3 regions of the Paenibacillus sp. FSL R7-0189 genome follow, and region 1 is predicted to be linked to each of the others. Evidence: riboswitches for the same ligand, from Rfam matches in the RefSeq annotation. Region 1 holds a riboswitch; each other region holds the start of a gene.
The links. Region 1 has a riboswitch for cyclic di-GMP ahead of MKY63_RS11330 (NPCBM/NEW2 domain-containing protein). Riboswitches for the same ligand answer to the same signal wherever they lie in the genome.
Positions count from the first base shown of each region.

Region 2: another riboswitch for cyclic di-GMP. It lies ahead of MKY63_RS20390 (thiamine pyrophosphate-binding protein); the one in region 1 lies ahead of MKY63_RS11330 (NPCBM/NEW2 domain-containing protein).
Region 3: another riboswitch for cyclic di-GMP. It lies ahead of MKY63_RS30655 (DUF6612 family protein); the one in region 1 lies ahead of MKY63_RS11330 (NPCBM/NEW2 domain-containing protein).

Region 1 covers NZ_CP150223.1:2,614,554-2,620,313, forward strand. The annotation lists gene MKY63_RS11315 (Crp/Fnr family transcriptional regulator) at 33-716, shown strand; gene MKY63_RS11320 (EAL domain-containing protein) at 772-1,755, shown strand; gene MKY63_RS11325 (hypothetical protein) at 1,872-2,438, shown strand; cyclic di-GMP riboswitch class I at 2,596-2,682, shown strand; gene MKY63_RS11330 (NPCBM/NEW2 domain-containing protein) at 2,941-5,760, shown strand, end outside.
Region 2 covers NZ_CP150223.1:4,694,705-4,700,464, forward strand. The annotation lists gene MKY63_RS20385 (carboxymuconolactone decarboxylase family protein) at 8-376, opposite strand; gene MKY63_RS20390 (thiamine pyrophosphate-binding protein) at 387-2,027, opposite strand; cyclic di-GMP riboswitch class I at 2,183-2,279, opposite strand; gene MKY63_RS20395 (HAMP domain-containing methyl-accepting chemotaxis protein) at 2,454-3,704, opposite strand; gene MKY63_RS20400 (YafY family protein) at 3,826-4,782, opposite strand; gene MKY63_RS20405 (SDR family NAD(P)-dependent oxidoreductase) at 4,942-5,760, shown strand, end outside.
Region 3 covers NZ_CP150223.1:6,938,249-6,944,008, reverse strand. The annotation lists gene MKY63_RS30675 (hypothetical protein) at 231-581, opposite strand; gene MKY63_RS30670 (hypothetical protein) at 957-1,490, opposite strand; gene MKY63_RS30665 (HAMP domain-containing sensor histidine kinase) at 1,743-2,810, opposite strand; gene MKY63_RS30660 (response regulator transcription factor) at 2,807-3,478, opposite strand; cyclic di-GMP riboswitch class I at 3,792-3,883, shown strand; gene MKY63_RS30655 (DUF6612 family protein) at 4,001-4,858, shown strand; gene MKY63_RS30650 (NADH-dependent flavin oxidoreductase) at 4,968-5,760, shown strand, end outside.

The DNA of each region.
Region 1 (5,760 bases):
AACTATGGAATCTGTTAGAAAGGAATAATGAGATGGAAGCTTCTTTTTGGACTGGCACTCGCTTTTTTCAAGGTTTACCCTCGGAGAAGATCGAGGCGGTCTCAGGATTATTCACTTATAAGGCATATTCTAAGGGGACCATGGTGTTTGCAGAATCAGATCCGGGGGATTATGCCTACATTATCTATTCGGGGATTATAAGGGTGTACGCTACCACGAAAGGGAAAGAGCATACCGTAGATCTTTTTGGAAAAGGCGATTTCTTTGGCGATCTGGAAGTGATCCATCCCTCCAATATAAGAGTGCTGTCTGCGGTGGCTATGAATGATACTGTATTATTTGAGATTAAACATGAGCTTTTTAAGCAGATGCTTGCCGATTACCCGTTGATTAAGGAGCAATTGATGCTGCTGCAAATGGACCGTTTATTTTTATCGAATCGGTTATTACATGAAATGAAATTTCATGATGCGAGAGCGCGTGCGATATTTACGCTGAGAAGACTATACCAAAGATTTGGAGTAGAGGAGCAAGGCAAACAGAGGATTGATCTTCGATTGACCCATCAGCAGTTCGCGGATATGATCGGAACGTTAAGGGAGACGGCTACCCTTGTGCTTAAAGATCTGCAAGAGCAAAAGATTATTGAGATTCAACATCAGCAGATCACCGTGTTAGACGCGACATATTTACTGGAGTATACGGATTTCGATTGAGAAGAGCCGTTCCGGGATCTTTTTCAGAGAATCGATTATTAAAGGGGTTATGAATATGGCTTGTAATCATTGTGTAGTAAGAGAGCTGAATTTTCAAATCAAGCCTCATGGTGAGCTTAATCTTAGGGTTTTACCTAAGGTTATTCATCACTTGAGTAGAAGTAATACGATACATAAGGTAGAAGAAAATGTGATTACGATTAAGGAAGCTGAAGCGCGAGATCTTCTAGATTTCTGTAACGATCATATGGAGTCCGGGAAAATTGAATTTCGTATAGATGACCAAGCATGGAGACCTCTATCCGAGATGTCTACTGTAATGGATATGAAGTGGATTGATGAGGTTATCACTAAGGGTCTTGTTACTTGTTACTTCCAACCGATTGTGAACGTAAGGGAAGAGATTTTTGCATACGAGCTTTTATCGAGATTTAAAAAAGAAGATGGATCCCTTATCTATCCTAATGAGATCTTTGCGGCAGCACGGAATCGTGGGCGTTTATATGCTTTAGACCGGTTATGTAGAATGACTGCCGTAAAATATGCTGCGCCCTTAAATAAAAAAACGTTTATTAATTTTATCCCTACATCAATTTACGCTCCAGAGTTCTGCTTAAGATCAACGGTTGAATTGGCTAATCAATTAGGTGTCGATCCCTCTCTTTTTGTCTTTGAAGTTGTTGAAACGGAGAAAGTGGATGATCTCGCTCATTTGAAAGCTATTTTGACATATTACAAGGACCGGGGATTTGAATACGCTTTAGATGATGTTGGGGAAGGCTTCAGCACAATCGAGATGTTATTGGAGCTTAAACCTCATTACATGAAGTTAGATATGAAATATGTTCAAGGCGTGTCCAGTGATCCGAACAAACAGAAAATAGCTAAACAATTTTTAGAAAAGGCTTTAGAAATCCAATCTGTTCCTTTAGCAGAAGGTGTGGAGTTTAGAGAGGACTTTGAATGGCTTAAGCAGAGTGGTTATCAGTTGTTTCAGGGATATTTATTTGGAAAGCCTGATCCTATTCCCAAACAGTAATCCTAATGAGTATATATCGGTCCAGAGGATGAGATGAATTTCAGGTCAGAGTCTGAGTACAGCCAACCCCCGGGGTTGTATAATTTAGGTAATTTGAAAAGGGGGACGGGATGGATATGAAATGGCATCAATTTGTAACGCGCTGGGCGGATTCTAGGGGCTTTGATGGACGAGAAATTGATTATCAATGGCCTTCTCCCTCATTTCCGGTCATCAGTATTCGTAGTAATTTAGGGCGATACTCAGGTCAAAAGTATGGTCATGGAAGTAAACCCCGTGTAAAGACAGCTGTTGGTTTAATCGCTATTGGAGATGTAGCTGTCGGATTGATTTCCATAGGTGCGATAAGCGTGGGCGTACTTTCCTTAGGAGCAATATCACTGGGAATGTGGTTAGCGATTGGAGCAATAGCACTTAGCTGGCTTGGCTTCGCAGTGGGAGCGATTGCGATTGCAGGAGTGGCTGTAGGAGCGATCGCAATCGCGGAAAAAGCGTTGGGGGCCATCGCCATAGGGGATACGGCGTTTGGTGCGATAGCGATAGGCAGGATCGCTGGGGGTGCCATAGCTATCGGACAATGGGCATATGGTGTAATCGCAGTTGGCGAACATGGTTTCGGATTAATTCCCATCACGGGCGATGTGTGGAATTGGTTCCGGCGTTTGTTCGGATCGGGGAGTTAATTAGACCTCCAGTCCTAAAGGATCCCATTCTCTTCCGGGATAGTCGATAAATAATATCTATCACATGAGAAAAACTAATTGCAATTACCTATACTCATTTCATACCAATTAATCATGCGATCAGATCTAGGCTTATGTTACTCTTTGAATGTATTCGAAACTTCATAGGCAAACCTATGGAAATGTAGGGACGCAAAGCTATAGGGACTAAGGTTATCATAACTATTGTCAGCCAGCTGCCAAAGAGTGTGTAACGCTTTTTGTTAAAATATAAGAAAGTATAAGTTATACACCTATACTTAATATCTTATATTTCTCGCTTAAACGCTTACCGTCCTTATAAGGACGCCGAAGGCGTTTATGCTTGTTAAGGTTTAATAAAAATTAAGTCTTAATTTTTAGGCGACTTTATACGCAATCAAGCTACTCTTTTGGGGTAGTTTTTTTTGTGCCCATTTTTGGGCACTGGAGAGATTCATATGACATCTGGGGGTAAGAAGAGATGAAGAAAATGATTGCGATCGCTACATCGGCGGCCATGTTGGCCAGTTTTTCGAGTGAGGCAGGTTATGCTTTAGCAAGTGAGGCAAGCAAGGTAAATGTAACAAAAACAGTCGCGCAAAGTAAGGTCAACTTATTAAGCAACGCTTCGGTTATTCCGTTTGAGCTGTACGGCAAGGATGTTCTAAATGCCTATAATGAGGTTTTTAGAATGAATCCAGCAAATATTAAAACCATCACAAATAACGGTGGCAACTACTCAGGCTCACCTATAGCTAAGGCTATGGATGGGGATATGAGCACGCATTGGGAGACTGGCAAACCGAATAGTTCAACGTTTACGAATGAGGTTGTGTTTGTTTTCAATGAGTCCACTGAATTAAATAGAATGGTCTACGCCGCTAGGCAATCTGGTGCTAAAGGTAAAGGTTTTGCTCAAGAATTTGATATCTATGGCTCCACTACAGATGCAGGCGATTTCACACTCGTGTCTTCTGGAGAATATAAAGGCTCAACCGGTGATGTAGTGGAGATTCAGTTCGCACCTACGGCTTTTAAGAGATTTAAATTTGTCTTCAAAAAAGCCAACCAAGATTGGGCGAGTGCGGCTGAGTTTTCTTTTTATAAAGAGGATAGTGTCTCTGCTAAAATGAAAAATTTATTTACAGATGATACCTTGAGCCAAGTTAGTGCTGCCTTTAATACGACAGAGAAATTAACAGCTTTAGAGAATGAAGTGCAGGCACATCCACTGTATACGCAGTTTAAAGAAGAGATAGAGAATGCAAAGATCCTTTTGGAGAACCATCAGGTAGATGCAACGGCAGCCAAGGTTTCGAAGCTAAAAGGGTATGGTACAGCCTATGAAAATGCCTATAGCCAAGCTTATAGAATGCCAAATGCAAACGTATCAAAAGTAACGGTGAACGGTGGAAGCTACCCAGGTACGAAGCCTGAATATATGCTGGATGACCAGCCCACTACGCATTGGGAAACGAACAAAAACAATGATGCAAGCTTCACGAATGAAGTCGTGTTTGAACTAGCGCAAGCGGAAGTGCTGGACAGAGTGGCTTTTTTGGCTAGAGATAACCGCAAAGGATTCCCAGAGGCTTTTGAAATCTATGCATCAGAGACGAGTAAAGGAGAGACCTTCCAACTTGTATCTAGCGGAACCGCGATTAGTACCAATGATTTTCTGGAATTTAAATTCGAACCGACGAAGTTTAAAAGATTAAAATTTAAGTTCACAAAAGCTAATATTAACAGACCTTTTGCGGCTGAATTTAGATTTTATACAGAAGATAAAGTAAGCGAAGCTGTAAATGGTATTTTCACAGATGGAACGATGAGTGCGGTTGTGTCTGCTTATAATAACGTTGCAAAAATCAATGAATTGGAGGAAGCGACAAAAGTACATCCGCTCTATCCAATCCTTAAAGATTCATTGGAACTAGCTAAGAAGCTGGTTAATGGCGAGGTTCAAATCGAAGGTACCATCATAGAGGCGGAGCAGCGTGGAGATATGAAAAAACATGCTCAGCAAAACCTGAGAATAGGCTTCGGCACGAACAACCAGCCTACAGGACTTGCGGCAATGCCTGGCGAGACCATCAATGTTTATGTGGATGCTGCTTCGGGTGATAAGTTGCCTTCTTTGATCTTTTCTCAACAAGAGGGAGCTTGGAATAGTTGGGCTAGGGGCGTACAATTGCGTGCGGGCAAGAACACTATAACTGTACCTGAAATTGCAACGACTAGTGCTTATGCTCATGATGTAACTAAGGGCGGAACCGTTTATATCGTAAATCCCTATACAGCTGAGGAGCAAGGGAAGGCGCCACTGATCCGCTTCGAAGGTTTAGAAAAGATTCCTTTTATGACCAAGACCACGGATCCAGAACAATTCAGAACCTTCTTAACCACATACAAACAAAGATTAGACGAAGATAAAGCGGCTCATCCAAATGTTCAAGATCGCAAACTTATCGATGTGGTAGAAATGGCCAGCGATCATGTTATTTTTACAGGAACTGCGACTGAAGCGTACAACAAATTTATTACGCAAGGAAATAACCCGCTGGATACCGTAACTGGGTATGACACCTGGATGAAAAGCATTTTTACCTTCTATGGCTTGGATGGCAGTAGTGAGATTCATGATGCCAAGCTAATTCGTGAGAATATTCGATTGATGCAGCCTTATGGTGCGATGTATGCAGCGGGAGATCATACAGGGATCCAACTTGGAACAGTAGGAACCATGTTAGGTGATTTTAACAAAGCTTATCCGGGCTGGGGACTGAATCACGAAATTGGGCATCGCTTGGCTATGGGTGAACGGGAATATGGCGAAGTAACTAATAATATGGTGTCTATGTTTATGTCTGTCGCGGCGAATTCGATAGATAATCGTATACCGTATGAATCAGATATCTATAAATATGTCCTCGAAGAAAATAAAGTGGTTATGAATCAGCAGGGCTTATTTGCACAACTCGGAGCCTATTGGCAGCTGGAGCTGGCACATCCGGGATACTGGACAGAGCTGACCAAGCTATATCGGGAGCGGAAGGTCACCCTTCCCAACGGTGACAATTCCAAGCAGCAGTATTTGGTGGAGTTCTCCTCCGAAGTACTGGGATTAGATTTAAGCAGCTATTTTGCCAGACATGGCTTCACTGTGAATCCTGAGACAAAAGCGAAAGTAGCCAAGTATCCGGCACCGCAAAAGTTATGGTATTTAAATAACTCGGTGATTAATTATGAGGGAACTGGAATAGCGGATAAAAATCTGGCCATTAAGGTTAATATCACACCT
Region 2 (5,760 bases), 2.1 Mb from region 1:
TGTTGGATTATTGGATTTCTTCTATGGTTGCAAGCAGGATATTAAAAGCTGTGATGATTCTAGGTGCCCCTATAACGGGTACTAAATGTAATAGAATACCTTTTAGCTGTTCTACGGTGACTCCAACACGAAGGGCCATGACATAATGAACACCCAGCTGTTCGAATTGGCCCATTGAAATTAAAGATGAAATGACTGCGATTTCCTTCCAGTCAGGGGCTATAGTATTACGTTGAAAAATATCGCCATAGGCATTCCCCATAATAAATTCAGCCAAGTCAGGGAAGTGGTCTTTAATTGGAGCTAGTGCTTTTGCGCCATAGTCTCCTGATAGATTCGTGAAGTGGTTAAGACCACTGTTGATATTTTCCTTCATGGTTAGCCTCCTAGTTTAGGTTCAAAGTACGGTGTGCAGTCGGAGGGACTTCATCACGGTCTGTTAGTAGTTCAATAACGGCAACATGGTTTAGAGCTACCGCATCTTTAATTGCAGCTGTGAATTCATCCGCAGTCTCACATTTGTAGCCTTTAGCACCTAGAGATTCAGCGAATTTCACGGCGTCCATTGGTACTTCATATAGAGTTCCATCGATACGACCTGTGGTTTTCTCCATACCCTTAAGAGCCATATCTAGTTGCTTATTATTGACCACGATAAAGATGACAGGGATATCTTTGCAGACAGCGGTGTTAATCTCAGCGCCGAGCATCATGAAACAACCATCACCTGTAATGCAGAGGACAGTTTCTTCAGGAGCTGCAACTTTTGCACCAATAGCCATGCCGATCGAATTACCCATGCAAGCAAAATAAGCATCAAAAACAAAGCTGCCCGGTTTCTTAACCTTGTACCATTTTGCAGCGTGGAATCCATGGCTTCCATCATCAACGAAAATTGAATTATTATAAGGGATCAAATCACTTAAAGTGCTCATTACTGAAGCCAGTGAAAGATTCTTGAGGGTTGGAAGCTCTTCTGAATAATCAGCATCGGCCAAAGCCTCGCGTTTGGTGATTGTGCTTGGGTCAATATGATTTAGGCAGTGCACCAAATTATCGCGCAGGTCCCCAGTGACCGGTATCGTTTTGGACAATAGGATTTTTCCGACAAAGCTTGGATCAATATCAAATTGAATTAAAGTTGCTGGATGATTCTCCCGTTTAAGATTACAGATGGTCATATCACTTAAACGTGATCCAAGCACTATAAACAGATCGCTTTTATTCAATAAATCATCCCCGTGGGTCGAACCGCCAACGCCAATAGGACCATGATAGAGCGGGTGATCCCAGACTATAGCCCCTTTTCCACCAGGAGATGTTACTACAGGAATATTAAAAGTTTCTGCGAGTTGAACAAGCTCTTTATGTGCTCCGGAGCGGTTAATTCCTTTACCCGCAATAATCAAAGGATTCTTAGCAGCTTGAATAGCATCGATGACTCTATCGATATTTGCTTGACTAATTAGAGACTCTCTTTCAGGGATTACAATATTGCATTCTTCCAATACTTCAGTTTGTACATCAAAAGGAATACAAAGATGAACAGGACCCCGTTTGGCCAGGGCCACAGAAATCGCATGATTAAAAATAGTACCAAAGTGATCCCCACGTTCAACCAATTTACTGAACAAGGTGGCAGGTCTGAACATATCAGCTAAATCAGCCAGAAAAGAGGTGGAGTCCTGACATTGAGGAATTCCAAGCTCTGTAATGGATTGGTGGCCGGTAATAAACAGGACAGGTAGGTTGTTAGCTTTCGCATGAGCTGCTGCTGTGAGCAGGTTAGTTCCACCAGGACCAGAAGTACCAAATGCTACGCCTAGGTTACCCGTTTTCAGCGCATACCCTGCTGCTTCGAATCCGGAGCTTGCTTCATGTCTGCCGGGAATAAATTCAATACCGTAATCGACCATCTTTAGAACTATTGGACAAATCGATTTGCCAATGATCCCAAAAGAATGGGTGACTCCTAGGTTACGTAGTGCTTCCGCCATGTAATCTGCGACTGTCTTCAAAAGAAACACCTCACAAGTTTTTTGATATATATTAGTTATTAATCTACCGAATAGATACGATAGATCAATATACTCAAAAAGTAAAAACCTGTGCTCTATAGTAAGCACAGGTTGGTGGCATAAGGCGCCGCTAAGACTGAACAATAGTTCAGCCGTCCTGGTTCCTCTGCAACCTGGCAATCATGGCCTCAAACGAAAAAATGAGGCTGTAGATCCATGGTTTTGCGTCATCCTCTTTCGAGGATTTTGCCAATATTAATTTATAGTTGATAAGAATAATTTTCCTTTACAATATATTCCTCATTAATTTTTGTCAACATAATCCGCTAAAAAAACTCGAAATTTGACGAAAGTCTTGTCCAAGAGATGAAGTTTTGCCTCGCGAAAAAAACTGCCACCTAAGACTCAGCTTAGGTGGCAGTTGATAGTTTTGAACTAGAATTTAAAGATATGAATGGTTTTTTGCAGATTAAATACGGCCTGGGTCATTTTTTCCGTTTCTTCTGCAACAGACTGCAGGGCATTAATCTGTTCATTCATAGCCGCCGATACCTCTTCAGTGCCTGCAGCGGTTTCTTCGGTGATTGCTGAGATATTCTCAATTGCACTGGAAATTTTCAAGGCACTTTCTAGCATAAGATCACTCTCCGCAGAGAATGAAGAGATTTGCTCGGTAATGTACTGCACGCTTTGTACAATTTGTGCGAAAATATGGGCAGATTGAGTGATCATTTCATTCTGAACCTGCACAACCTCTTCATTGATGGCGATATTATCGATGGCTTGTTTAATATCTGACTCAATGCTGCGGACCAAACCGAATACTTCTTTTGTGGAAGCCGTAGATTCCTCAGCAAGCTTGCGAACCTCTTGAGCGACAACGGCAAAACCCCGACCATGCTCTCCGGCACGAGCAGCTTCGATGGAGGCATTGAGTGACAGCAGGTTGGTCTGCTCAGCGATCTCTGTGATGGTCTTGGTGATCATCGTAATCCCGCGGGCATTTTGTGAGAGAGCTTCAATAGTATCAGCCACTTTTTGTGTAGCCTCTATGTTTTTACGCATGCCTTCAGCCTGTGTATCTACGGATTGGCGCCCTTGCTCAACAAGTTCTAAGGTATGTATTGAACGTCTGTTCATTTCTTTGGTGGAGTTCGTATAATTGGATACTTTGGTCTCAATGTCTTTAATGGATTCTGTCATATCAGCGATATCCGTAGATATTTCATTTGCACCAAGAGCGAGCTCGGTAGAAGAAGAGGCTACTTGTGCCATAACAATTTTCAGGTTCTGGTTCTTATCTTCGATTCCGCGGCTTGCATCCATTACTTGACGGGTGATCTGCGATGCATCGGTCAGAATCTTCTTGAGCTTATCAATCATTGTGTTAAAGGAGCGGCTTACGTCACCCATTGAACCATTTTCGTCCGCTCTGCTAGTGAAATCCCCCTTCGAAATACTGTGAGATACATTAGCAATATCATCAAAAGATGATGTAAGCGTTCTCTCCACGAAGCGAGCAACAGGTAAAGTCAGACCTGCAAGAACAACTACTAGTATAATTCCTACGAGAAATTGACCTAGAATCATTAACGTAACTAAGACAGGAATAGCAAACAGTGCGGCAACGAGGTAACATCCGGCAACAATTCTTTGTTTTAACGGAAGTTTGTGCATCCAGCTCATTGGTAAAATGTCCCCCTTATTAAATTTTATGTAATGGTGTTATTATAGGGGATTTATAGGTCATTGGTCTATAGAGAAGTGTCATAAATCTTCTTTAAGTAGTAGATATTTAGAATTCATGTCAAAATTCCTCATATATTGTGGAAATTGTTTTAATAGCAGACTTTACCATCCCTACTAGTTCGGTAGGAGCTAAAACAATAACTGAAGGAGAAAAAGAGAGTACGATACGACAGGCAGATTCTATAGTATTAAACTCGGCCTCTACGTTCATCCACCCAGTATTAGCAGAGGGTTCTACTAAAGTTATAGTTACATATCTTTCACGTTGTAATTCTTTAAGAATAGACTCATTCACCTTTAATTTCACTACATATTTTGGCAGAGCTGCTTTAAAAGCTAAAGTCGACTGTTCCCAGTAGCTTTTTAAATCAAAAGTCTCAGGTCTGACAAATGATTCATTAGTTGCTTCAGCTTGTATTAATCTTGACACGCGAAAAGTCCGCATTTCACCCTCGGTTCGTGCCACTACATACCAAACTCCACGTTTTGCGACTAACCCAAGAGGTTCAATAAAACGTTCCTTCGTCTCGTCATTCCGTGGGTAAGTGATCTTTACTTTACGATCTTCCCAAACAGCTTCCTGCAGGATAGATAGGAACGGATAGGTCTCGTCGGAAGGGTGCCAGCTGGCACCATCAATATGGATGCGCTGGCTTAGGTAACTGGCTGGATTATTCGTCCTAGATGGCGAAGCAGCCTCCAGCTTGAGTACGGCAGAAGAAAAGTCGTTTTGTATACCCAGATCTTTTAAAATCGAGGAGTCTGCGGACAGCAGCAGAGTAGCAATCTCTGAGGGCTTCATACCCGTTAACGAGGTTCGGTATCCTTCCGTGAGCATCCAGCCCCCTTCGCGTCCCCGTTCGGCAAGAATCGGTATTCCTGCTGTACATAAGGCTTCCATATCTCTAAACACAGTTCGTTCAGACACTTCTAAGGTCTGGGCTAGCTCACGGGACGTCATCTTTCCACGATTTTGCAGCAAAAGTAAGATGGATAACAAACGATCGGCTCTCATTAAGGGAACATTCCTCCTCCTTATAAATGTTAGTCAGTTCTTAATTAATTATTATATTATATATGTCAGTTGATGTCATATTAAAGAATTATACTTATATAAGGTAAGGATTAAATATAGAACATTTAGAGAAAAACAAATGTAGAAAGGATTGAGAACATGACTTTAAAAGGAAAAGTAGCATTGGTCACCGGAGGCAGCAGAGGTGCTGGTAGAGGAATTGCATTGGAGCTGGCAAGGAAAGGTGCATTCGTTTATATTACGGGCAGAACGACAGAGGCCTCTGGCACAGGGCAAAGCAAGCGGAGCATTGATAACGTACTTAGGGAAATAAAAGCAGAGGGAGGGTCCGGCAGCGCCATACGATGTGATCATACAAAAGATCAGGAGACAGAGGCAGTCATTCGCCAGATTGCTTCAGAGCAAGGGCGGCTTGATATTTTAGTCAATAATGTATGGGGCGGGAATGACTTGCCTATTGAGCAGAAGTCTTTTTGGGAGCTTCCTACAGCGCATTGGGACAATATGTTTAATGCGGGTGTGAGGGCACAGTTGGTAACAAATTATTACGCAATACCTTTAATGCGCGAGGCAAAAGCTGGCGGTCTAATCATCCACACAACCTTTTGGGATCATTACAAATATCTCGGAAACTTCTATTATGATCTTTCTAAAAATACACTTGTGCGCATGGCCTACGGGTTATCGATTGAGCTTAAAGAGGACAACATTGCAGTTATTCCTCTTACTCCGGGCTGGATGAGGACAGAGGCGGTGTTGGAGAGCATGAACACGGATGAGGAGCATTGGCATGAGGTTGAAGAATTGCAGATGACTGAATCCACAACCTATATCGGTAGGGCAGCCGCTGCTCTCGCAACCGATCCTGAGGTTATGTCTATGACCGGTCAACCGCAGCAGGTTGCTAAGCTCGCTGAAAAGTATGGATTTACCGACATCGATGGGAGGACTGTTCCC
Region 3 (5,760 bases), 2.7 Mb from region 1:
CACTGTAAACAAATAAACAACTCATTAATAAACGAGTTGTTTTTCTTACACAGATATTAATTATTAGCAATCACAAAGGTTGCAAACACTAGGCATGATTAAAGTACTCTCTGAGGATGAGATAGCCAACAAACAGGACAATAAACTCTCTAACCATTCCTTATTCACTCCTCATGTGAGGCTCAGTCTCACTAATCATTGTCTCACTGATCATTTTTGGGGTTTCAATTTCACGTTACTTCACTTTGTTGTACACCCTCTGGAAGTGGAATCTTTTTCTTTTTTAGCAGCATGTAAATCCCTAGAAGAAAAAATAAAACACTGCATCCCATCCCGAACAATGCGCTGGAGCTGATTGCATTAGCGGATTTTTCCATCAAAAGCAGAGTGTATTGAGTCACCACAATGGAAACCATTGCATCTATAAAGCTAATTATTTTCAGCGTAGAGACAATAGGACCTTTCAGATGCCGGTTAGCCATAGTTCCGTAAATGGCAAACCCAAGCTTGGAGAAAGCAATAGTTGCTACCAGATAAACAATGTAACCTCTGAATATTATCACATCACCGACAAAGTACATCCTCATACAGACTAACAGATAAGTGATTCCTAGAAGACAAAGGAAAGCACCACTTCGCTGATAGACATGAAATTCTATATTATATCTTTGTTCGGGGTCCTCGGTATTCTTGGCCACTGTATATTTATACAGTGCCTGACCTCTTGCGGCACAAAGGATTAAGTAATACAACGCGTTTATGATGAACCATCCGGAAAGGAGATAGAGACCGAGGATCAACTTGCCGATGCCCATCAAAGCATTAATAATAAGTGAAGCAACGTTTGTTACGGCAGCTCGGTCTTGATAATCTAACAGGTTGCGGTCAAGTAAATCCTTAATATTTATCTCCTCCCTTCATGTTGTAATGGGTCTTCAGAATCTCGTATCAGTGTCTTACTTTCCTAGTAGAGCATTAGCTTTTTCACACACCTCGTAAATCTTGTCAAACTTCTGATCGATCAGAGGCGCTACCTTGTTCGTTTTTTTCTTGCTGATACTGCTGAAGAGAAAATATGGGATGATCCAGCCTACGAAACCGGGGACTGCTAGAATTATAGAAAGCGGCAGCATGTCAGCTTGATTAGCAAATACAGAACCAGCCATAAACGATGTTCCAATAACACCAATAACATAGGCAACCACAGAAGCACCGATGACTTTGGAACTCTCCAGTGTCTCAATTTCGGCAACAGCGGCGTCAAACTGGCGTTGCAGGCGGGTCAGTTCAACTTTATTACGGATCTTGCGGTCCCGCTTGAACTTTATGGTTACGGAACCAACATTCTGAACTGAGGTTGAAGTACCTTCCAGCGCCCAGCCAAAATTGTTATATCCGTCTGTATATACCGACTCCATTTTGCGTTTTACTGTAATATCTTTGTACTCATAGCCGATAAAATTAGATTCATTTCTTGTGATCTCACTCATGATAATTTCTCCTTTATTTTAAAAAGTTAATTTGTCGAACAATTGCTGCCTCACCTGATGTGATCATTTTACCGTCGATATATTTATGAATTGCTTGCAAATTGTTTATAAAATATTAATTGAAGAATCGTAATGAACTGGAATTGAGGTGTATTTCTGTTTAATGAAAAAAACAGTCTGAATTCGTTTTGCGAATTCAGACTGCTTTTTTTGATCTTATCAAGATAATGAATTATGGTTTAAGGGAATTACTTATTTCTCAGCTTTTAATTGGACTGTGAATGTCGTGCCCTTGCGTAGCTCACTCTTAACAGATATGGTTCCACCGACTAGTTCAATAACACGCAGTGAAAGAGCAAGACCAAGGCCGTTACCCTCCCCGGAGTGAGAAGTATCGCCTTGATAGAATTTATCGAAAATATGTTTCATCGTCTCCTCGTCCATTCCGCAGCCAGTATCTGATACCATAACCGTAATTGTATCTTCATCTGAAGTCTGCGATAAGGTGATGCTACCGCCAGGGGGTGTGAATTTCAAAGCATTGGAGAGGAGATTAAGCCATACGATCTCTAGCATGCTTTCGTCGGCATGAATGATAGCACGGTCCTCTATATCCGCCACAAATTCGATGTTCTTTTCTTCCCAATAATTTTCAAAAGTAAGGGCGCAGTCGCATAGCTGCCTGCACAGATCATAGGGCTCTGCAACGTGATTAATCTCCTGATTGTCCAATTTGTTTAGCTTCAGAATATTGATCACCAGTGTCGTTAATTTTTGGGAGGCCGAAATGATAGTTTCAGTATATTCCGTTCGAAGTTTTGGCGACAAATCAACAGTTTGCAATGCCATTGCGTAACTATGAATGACGGATAATGGTGTTTTAATCTCATGGGATACATTCGATATAAAATCATTTTTGAGGGTTTCAATACTGCCCAGTTCTTCAACCATCTTATTAAAATCCTCGAACATCACGTCTACATAATCCTTTTTATCCGCTCTGTGAAGCGGCTCAAGATAGACTGAAAAATCTCCCTCTGCTACCTGGTTTGCCGCCTCGCTGAGTTTACGCATGGGTTTATCAAAGGCGATGTACTTTTGCCGTGCGGTGACAAGGCAAAAAATGAAGGCAACAATGATCCAATATCCAGTGATTCCAAAGATGTATTGAGTTGGAACGCGTTCTACTGAAATGTAGGCGTCGTATATAAGTGCTTGACCTGCTGTTAGCGTGGACAGCACAATAAAGGTCCACAAAAACTCTTTCCATGAAAAACGCTTGGACTTGAACCGGGCATGCTGCTCCTGCCTCTTACTCATTGCAGCACTGCCTTGTAGCCGAGCCCATGCACTGTCATGATCTTGAAGTCCACACAACAAGAGAACTTGTCGCGAAGTTTGACGATGTATACATCTACGGCACGCAGGCTGGTTTCGCTGCCAATGCCCCAGAACTCGTCCATTAGCTGGGCACGGGAAAAGGTATGTTTGGGGTAGGAAAGCATTTTGTAGAGTATGTTGAATTCCCGTACCGTCACAGGGATTTCCTCATCGTTTACCGTTGCTGTCATATCATCCGCGTCCATCATAAGACTTCCTACCCTCAGTTTTTTTTCGTGGGCAATATTTGCACGTCGAAGTAAAGCGCCCACACGCATTACCAGTTCGTCCATATTGACCGGTTTGACCATGTAATCATCAATTCCAGCGCGAAACCCTTTTTGTTTTGAGGAAATATCATCACGAGCGGTAACAAAAAGAAGGGGGATCGTTTTGTTAATAGCCCTAACCGTTTCCGCAAATTCAAAGCCGTCAATCTCTGGCATCATAACGTCTGAGATGATAAGGTCATACAGGCTGTTATACATCAAATCATATGCTTCTCGTGGGTTTAAACACCCTTTAGCGTCGTATCCATTATTGCAAAGATAGGTGCAGATAATTTGATTAAGCTTTATATCATCCTCGACAACAAGGATATTAACCATGAAAATCATCCTTTCTAAGAAAACTAAAATAATTATAAGAGTTATATGTTAAGAAAATGTTTGGATGGATAGAGAAACTAAAAACATACTTATCATAGCATAGTGATATACCGAAACGGATTGATAGTATAACTCAGCTGAACCTCAGATATCTGGAAAACTTGGAAGAATTGGAAAAATGCAAAACTTTAGTATTTCTTCTGAGTATCATAGCGAATTCGAATGGAAGATAAGTCGTTTACAGGTAATTATAACCATGATAAAATTAGCGGTGGGACATGCGTCCGTAAGCTAATTAAAACTAATTGAATGTCCGCGTTAAAGGTAAAATCATCGAAAGATGATGACACAAAGCCATGGGTCTAAAGCCTTTCGACAGAAGGAAATGATCGCCAGGCCGCCATAGGGATGTCTTATGAAGCATAAAGGATAGCTCTAAGAATATGTAGTCTATTTTGAGCTCTTTTATTATTTCGACCTATACGGCGTTACATTATCGCAAGGGGCCGAAAGGGGAAGTACATGAACAGTTTTTTCAAAACAATAGGTACTAGTTTGGCAGTAGGTGCTTTATTGCTGTCCGGAACGATCGGATGGATGTCTAATCCTGGAGTAGTGTCTGCAGCTACCTCAACAGCAGTAACCGCGGATCAGATGATCAGCAAAGTAACGGCAGCCTCCAAAGCAATAAAGAATTTCCATCTGGATGTGACCAAAAAACAGGATATTCAAAGCGGCGGGGTGCGTATCAGCAACACCAACACTCTGAAGCTGGATATCAGCCGTCTGCCGAATTTTGCCGCAGCAGGTACTGTCGCTAGCAGTCTTTTAGAAACATCTTACAGCTTGTATGCCAACGATAAGGAGTTTTACTATCTTGTAGACGGAAGTGAGCTTATCGATGAATCTGAAGACGATTCTTCAGGTTACGACGATGACGGGGAGCCGATCGATCCTGATGCACAGTATTGGCTTGGACTGGAGAAAACGGAATGGGATGCCTTTTACTCTAAAGGCCAATACGATCCTGTTTCCATGCTTGATTCGGTAAAAAGTTATAAAAAATCCATGAAAGTCAGCACTGCTGGCGCACAAACGGTCTTACAATTCACTGTAACCGATCCGACAGCAGCTAAGGGGATAATCAAACTCTATGACCAGGAGAACCTCTGGGATGGTGAGACAGTTCAACCCAAAAGCGTAACGTGGAAATTATTCGTCAATACTAAGACCTGGCAAACGGAAAAGCTGACAGTCGATCTGAGTTATGTGCTGGTAAGTGATGGAGCAAAAGATACATACACCACGAAAATTGAAGCTAAATACTCCAAGAATAATAAAGGTACAGCCATTGTAAAACCGGCCGAACTAGAAAAATAAGGACGATTCATATCGAGCAAAAAGCGCTGTTCCGCTGAACAGTGCTTTTTGCTGTATTCAACAGCAGTTGTTTATTAGTTGACAAGAATAAATCATTGCTGTAATTTATATGTATGCGCATGTATATAATATTTTGTTTAAATATAATTTAATGAAAGTTGGGAAAAAGATGATAGCACTAGACACAACATTAACTTTTCGCAGAGGACTGACATTAAAAAATCGAGTGGTTATGGCTCCAATGACCACGCGAATGAGCTTTTATGACGGTGTAGTAACACAAGATGAATTGAAATACTATTCACTAAGAACGGGCGAAGTAGGTGCGGTCATCACTGCGGCAGCAAATGTACAAGAGGGTGGAAAAGGATGGGAAGGTGAACTTAGTGTTTCCTCCGATCAATTTATTCCTAGCCTTAGCCGATTAGCATCTACTATTAAACGAAATGGAACAAAAGCTATTTTACAACTATTCCATGCAGGAAGAATGACAGATTCAAAAATACTACGTGGCGTACAACCAGTTTCCTCCAGCGCCATTGCTGCCGAACGTCCGAATGCAGAAATTCCAAGAGCATTAACAGAAGATGAAATTTTCGGTGTAATTGAGGATTTTAAAAAAGCGACTCAACGAGCTATTCAAGCTGGATTTGACGGGGTAGAAATTCATGGAGCAAACACATATTTAGTCCAACAGTTCTTCTCTCCACACTCCAACCGTCGTGATGATCAATGGGGCGGAAGCTTAGAGAAAAGATTTAATTTCATTAACCAATTAGTGGATGCGGTTATTGCTGTCGTTGACAATTCAAAGGTTAAGGATTTTATTGTCGGTTATCGTTTTTCTCCAGAAGAATATGAAGAGCCTGGAATTAAAATCACCGATACCTTTTATCTCATTG